Regions from separate parts of the Romboutsia sp. genome, predicted to be linked through region 2. Evidence: a T-box and tRNA genes for the amino acid it is inferred to sense, from the RefSeq annotation. Region 2 holds a T-box; the other holds one or more tRNA genes.

Region 1 (3,429 bases), on a different contig from region 2:
AGAGAATTAGATGCACTAGCTGAAGAAGCTAGAGGAGATAATAAAATAGGAACTACTAAAAAAGGTATAGGTCCTTGTTACATGGATAAGACTGAGAGATCAGGAATAAGAATATGTGACTTAATGGATAAAGATATATTTGCTAGAAAGTTAAAGCCTCAAATAGAAGCTAAAAACAAGATAGTTACAAATATATATGGAAAAGAAGAAATGTTTGATTTTGAAACAATATATAATGAGTACTTAGGATATGCAGATCAAATAAGACACTATGTTGCAGATACATCTGTTATAGTTTACGATGCTATAAAAGCAGGTAAAAAAGTTTTATTTGAAGGAGCTCAAGGTACATTATTAGATTTAGATTTAGGTACATATCCGTATGTTACATCATCTCATCCAATATCAGGCGGATTTGCTGTAGGAGCTGGAGTAGGACCTAACATGATAAAAGATGTTGTAGGTATAGTGAAAGCATATACTACAAGAGTTGGAGAAGGTCCATTCGTTACTGAATTAGACAATGAAATTGGTGAAAAAATAAGAATCCAAGGACATGAGTTTGGAACAGTAACAGGTAGATCAAGAAGATGTGGTTGGTTTGATGCTGTTATAGTTAAATATGCAGCTAGAGTAAACGGATTAACTAGTATATCTTTCATGTTATTAGATGTTTTAAGTGGATTTGATAAGATAAATATATGTACAGCTTACAAAATGGGAGACAAAATAATAACAGATTTCCCAGCTTCATTAGAAGACTTAGCAAAATGTGAGCCTGTATATGAAGAATTAGATGGATGGAATGAAGATATAACTTCAGTAGAAAAATTCGAAGACCTTCCAGAAAATGCTAAGAAATATGTAGATAGAATAGAAAAATTAATTGATGTAAGTATAGATATGGTTTCAGTTGGTCCAAACAGAACACAAACTATAATTAGAAAAAATATATTTGGATAATAATTAAGTGTAGTGAGAGAAATCTTGCTACATTTTTTTAAATAAAATAGTTTTTATAATTAAAATCATAAAAAAATAAAAGAAAATTAACTTATATATAATACCCAAATTTCAACGTTTTAAGTATGTTTTTGTAAAAAAATATAAAAATTGTAAAAAAAATATCAAAAAAGTGTTGACCAAAATACAATAACCTAATATAATAATATTTGTAAGCGAGCGAGAAATCGCGAAACAAGTCGAAAGACAAACATAAAGATGATCTATTAGCTCAGTCGGTAGAGCACCTGACTTTTAATCAGGGTGTCCCGCGTTCGAGTCGCGGATGGATCACCATTTATGGCCCATTGGTCAAGCGGTCAAGACACCGCCCTTTCACGGCGGTAACAGGGGTTCGATTCCCCTATGGGTCACCAATTCCCGGGACTATAGCTCAGCTGGGAGAGCACCTGCCTTACAAGCAGGGGGTCACAGGTTCGAGCCCTGTTAGTCCCACCATTTACGTATATGCGGCCTGGTAGTTCAGTTGGTTAGAATGCCAGCCTGTCACGCTGGAGGTCGAGGGTTCGAGCCCCTTCCAGGTCGCCAATTAAATGTTTAACATGCTAGTGTGGCTCAACGGTAGAGCAGCTGACTTGTAATCAGCAGGTTGTAGGTTCGATTCCTATCACTAGCTCCAATCAAACTCTTAGTGTAACTAAGAGTTTTTTTATGTTTAAATTTATAATAAAAAAAGTAGAAGATATTAATAATATCTTCTACTTTATTTTTTGAGCCCATCTCAAATCTTGGCCTATAAATTTTACCATTCTAAATCTATCAAAGATTCTTGAAAATATTCTTTGTGTATAAGTTTCACCTAACTGTGAAGGATTTAAGTTTGTAGAAATTATTGTTTTCTTTCCATTTAATAATCTAGTGTTTAATATATTGAATAATTCACTATTTGTAAATGAATTGGCTAACTCAGTACCTAAATCATCAATAATTAGTAAATCACAATCAAAGATATTATTATAATTATCTTTACTTATATGCTCGTCAGCATTTTTGAATTTATAGTCTTCTATGATTTCAAACATTTTAAATGCTGTTTGATAGATAACAATATGTCCTTTATCTAAAATTTCTTTAGCGATACAATTGGACATGAATGTTTTTCCTAAACCTGTATCACCATAAAATAAAAGATTTTCATTATTATCAATTTCAAAATTTTTAACAAAATCATCACATATATTAAAAGTTTCACTAATGTTTTCACTAGGAGAAATATTAGAACCTTCAACTCTCTCTGATGAAAATAAAGAACCATCAAAATTAGAAAAATTTTGAGTATTGAGCATTCTAGATAAGTTAGACATTTTATATGCTTCATTTACTATTTCTTGCTTAAGACAATTACATTTTTGTCCACTTTTTAAAAATCCTTTATCTTTACATGAATTACAATTATACTTAATCTCTAGATAACCATCTGGTACATTATACTTATTTAATAAATAATCTTTTTTTTCTTTGAGTTTATCTATTTTATTTTTTGCATCAATTAAAATAGAATCTTTATCCTTAGGATTTAGAAGAACTAGTTTTGTAAGACTCAATCCTAATTTAGATATTTCATCATCTATATCTTTAATTTCAGGAATCTTAGAATAAACTTTTTTTTGCCTGTCTTCTAATTGCAACTCTGCAAAATCTCTTCTTTTATCATATGATCTTAGTATCTCTCTTAATGTTACTTCCTTCATTTAATCACCTACTTAAATTTATCTCTTTGACTTTCTTGAAGAATTTTTTCAAGTTCATCAGGACTATATTTGTTAAATGTTTGGTTTATATTATGGAATCTAGTTTTAACAGTTGGAATAGATGATTTATTATTACTAGTAGAATTTGATTTTTTATCTTCAGTTTTCTTTTTCTTATATTCTTCTTCAAATAATTTTAACTCATCTAAGTTTTTAACATTTTTATCATTCCACTTTCTAATAACACCATTTATAAATGTAATAGAAGGATTTGATACATTTTTTGCTTTAGAACATGCTTCAAGTATCAATTCTATATCCATATTATACTCATCTAACCAAGTATCTATAGTGCGTTTTTCAGGATTAGATGGTTGTCTATAAAAACCTAATTCATTAAATATAGTTTTATATAGATTATATCGTTCACTTCTTAGAGCAAAGCTATCCTTAACATCTTGAATACTGTGAAGATTAGAATCATACCAATTTCTAATTACACCTTCAACGTATTTAACTGGCTTAGATGAACCCGTTGAATCTTTTATATATTGATAAGCATAAATCATTAAATCATAAGTTACATTGTATTTTTCCATTATACTCATTATAGCAGTGCTTTCGCTTGGCTCCAAATATCTACCTACTATTTTACTTATAGAGGAGAACATTCTGCTCATACTTGGATTTTCAGCAGTAGAAGCAATTCTATCTG
Region 2 (3,429 bases):
CGGGAATTTACCAGCATAGTGCTCTGTTAATATTCCTATGAATCTTTCTATACTTCCGAATGCAACTCTGTGTATCATAACTGGTTTATGCTTTTCACCATCTTGACCTACATAGCTTATATCAAATCTTTGTGGTAATTGCATATCTAATTGTATAGTTCCACATTGCCAAGTTCTTCCTATGCAATCTCTTAAGTGGAAGTCTATCTTAGGACCGTAGAATGCTCCATCGCCTTCATTTAACTTATATGGTAAGTTTAATTCTTCTAACGCTTCTCTTAATCCATTTTCTGCTACTTCCCACTCTTCATCTGTACCCATTGAATCTTCTGGTCTTGTAGATAATTCTAAGTGATATTCGAATCCGAAAGTCTTATAAATACTATCTATTAGGTTTACAACACCTTTTATTTGCTCTTTTATCTGCTCTGGTAACATGAATATATGTGCATCATCTTGAGTGAATGCTCTAACTCTCATTAATCCATGTAACGCTCCTGATAATTCATGTCTATGAACTCTACCTAACTCAGCAATTTTCATAGGGAAATCTCTGTATGAATGTGGGCTAGATTTATAGTATAGCATTGAACCTGGACAGTTCATTGGCTTTATAGCAAAATCTTGCTCATCTATTTTAACTGTGTACATATTTTCTTTATAGTGATACCAGTGACCTGAAGTCTCCCATAATTTTTGGTTTAATATTATTGGAGTCTCTATCTCAGAATATCCATCTGCTCTGTGTATATCTCTCCAGAACTTTAATAATTCATTCTTAAGTTCCATACCTTTTGGTAAGAATAATGGGAATCCTGGGCCTTCTTCTGGTATGAAGAATAAATCTAATTCTTTACCTAATTTTCTATGGTCTCTCTTTTTAGCTTCTTCTAATATATGTAGGTATTCTTCTAAATCTTTATTCTTTTCGAATGATATACCATATATTCTTTGAAGCATTTTGTTTTTCTCATCTCCACGCCAGTAAGCACCTGCTACACTTAATAACTTAACTGCTTTAATCTTCTTAGTTGAAGGTAAATGTGGTCCTCTACATAAATCAGTGAAATCTCCTTGCTTATAGAAAGATATTATTTCTCCTTCTGGTAATTCTTCTATAAGTTCAACTTTATAAATTTCTTCATTTTCTTTAGCCCAAGCTAAAGCTTCTTCTTTTGGTAATTCATATCTTTCTACTGCTAAATCTTCTTTAGCTATCTTCTTTATTTCTTTTTCTATTTTTTCTAAATCTTCCATTGTCAATCTGTGCTCTAAATCTATATCATAGTAGAATCCATTCTCTATGCTTGGCCCTATTGCAAACTTAGCCTCTGGATATAATCTCTTTATAGCTTGAGCTAGCATATGTGCAGATGTATGTCTGAATACATCTTTCCCTTCTACATCTTCAAATTTAAATAAATTTAATTCACAATCTTCACATACCTTGTGGTTTAGCCCTACTACTTCCCCATTTACAGATGCTGCAACGACTGATCTAGCTAAGCCTTCACTTATAGATTTAGCTATCTCTATCACGGCAATTTCACTTTCAAACTCTTTTACTGATCCATCTTTTAAAGTAATTTTTATCATTGTTTTTCCTCCTCAAATAATCTATATTTTATAATTAAAAAATTGTATAAAAAAACTCGACCCAAATAATATATTTGGGACGAGTATTGATTCGCGGTTCCACCCAAGTTGGCGTATATTTATACAACCCTCTTGATGACTGTAAGGTAGTCAACCGAATCGTTTCACATATTAAAGTATGCTACTAGTATTCTGCTCCAAGGTAGTTTTCAAATAGTCATCTTTAGATAAGCTTACAGCCGGTGGCCTATCCTCTCTGATAAAGTGTTTCTACTTTACTTGTCCTCTTCTTAGCTACTATTTTAAATTTAATATAAGTATATCAGATAGTTATATGTCTCGCAACCATAATATATTATATAAATATAATTATTAATCCTTGAACTATACCTATCATAAATCCTAGTACTAACCCTAGTATTTCTATATGTTTTAATTCTTGTTTTGCTATTCTAAGTATTATTTGCTCTAGTTCATACAAATCTAACTCATTAATCTTATTCTCTACCATTTGTTGTATATTTATACGTTTATTTGCTTTAATTATTATGTCTTCACTTAAATCATCTATACTTTGTCTAATTTCTGTTTCTATTACCTCTGATACGTATCCTTGTATAAGATTTTTTATTGCACTAGGAGCAAAAGCCATTTTTTCATTTACTACAACCTTAATTTTTACCTTTATGTATTCTACTACATTTTGTTTATCTTCCTCTGTGATTATGTTTTCTAATATTTCATCTAATGAAAGAAACTCTTCCTGAATTACTTCACCTATATTCAAAGCAATCTCAGCTTTTCTCTTTGGTATTAATCCTATTATTTCTTTATTTATTATAGGTATCTTAATAGGTTCTATCGGTCTAAATATTAGCTTAATAGCAACAACATTAGTAACGTAGCCTATTATACCACCAATACTCGCTGATATTAATATTTTTAATATATCATTCATAATAAAATCTCCTTGTGTAATATAATTATATGTATAGTTCGTTTTTTAACTATTCATTATATAATTATAAAGCTTTTATTAAACTTTAAAAAGTAATTTTTTATTATATAAAATAATATATTAATCATATAACTTTATTTTTGTTTAATTTTGATATATGGATGTTACTCTATCTCCAAAAATAGACTTTATTGTATCTGTTATTCCTTTAGATGAATTATTGTTTAATCCATCTAATATTTCTATTTTTCCAGGACATAATGTAAGCAATGTACTTATTAGGAAATCCTCATAATTTAAATTTTCCTGTATTACCATATTTATAATCTCTTCATCATCAATATTATTTATCTTTTTTCCATATTTATCATACAATATAAATGAATTATCTTTCATTATATTAACTCTCAATAAATCTATTTTTTCATCTTGTATGTCTATAAAATACTTTAGAACATTTATGAATTCATCTTGGTCCCTTTTCATTATATACTCTTCTACAGCTATATCGCCTATATTGGATATGTACTTAATAAAGCCTTTCATTCTAAATTTCAAAAAACCTTCTAAGTTTATATAGTCATTATTTAATATGTAATTATATACATTTTTATATACACTCTCTCTAACTAATAATTCTTTTTCTTTAAATAGCTGTAAAGAATGTATGTATATTTTTTCTTCATCATTTAAATATAAATCACGATATTTTTTTGTTATATATTCTCTTAATAACTTATTTTTCATGATATTTATTATTAAATTAGCTATTTCTTCAGTTATATCTTCTATATTTATTATGTTTTTATCATTAGGTGTTATTTCTATTTCTATAACTTCATCGTCATACTTTACTTTTTTGTTTAAGTTATTCT

The links. The T-box of region 2 lies ahead of thrS (threonine--tRNA ligase). A T-box ahead of a tRNA ligase gene usually reads a tRNA of that ligase, here a tRNA-Thr.
Region 1: it encodes a tRNA-Thr, which carries the amino acid that the T-box ahead of thrS (threonine--tRNA ligase) is inferred to sense. The anticodon was not compared.

Annotation. Positions count from the first base shown of each region.
Region 1 is NZ_JBXKIW010000043.1:32,085-35,513, forward strand. It holds gene AC11VW_RS05240 (adenylosuccinate synthase) at 1-963, shown strand, start outside; tRNA gene AC11VW_RS05245 (tRNA-Lys) at 1,224-1,299, shown strand; tRNA gene AC11VW_RS05250 (tRNA-Glu) at 1,305-1,379, shown strand; tRNA gene AC11VW_RS05255 (tRNA-Val) at 1,386-1,461, shown strand; tRNA gene AC11VW_RS05260 (tRNA-Asp) at 1,475-1,551, shown strand; tRNA gene AC11VW_RS05265 (tRNA-Thr) at 1,568-1,642, shown strand; gene AC11VW_RS05270 (ATP-binding protein) at 1,722-2,714, opposite strand; gene AC11VW_RS05275 (DnaD domain protein) at 2,723-3,429, opposite strand, start outside.
Region 2 is NZ_JBXKIW010000093.1:26,469-29,897, forward strand. It holds gene thrS (threonine--tRNA ligase) at 1-1,596, opposite strand, end outside; T-box leader at 1,669-1,897, opposite strand; gene AC11VW_RS14850 (DUF445 domain-containing protein) at 1,952-2,554, opposite strand; gene ytxC (sporulation protein YtxC) at 2,699-3,429, opposite strand, start outside.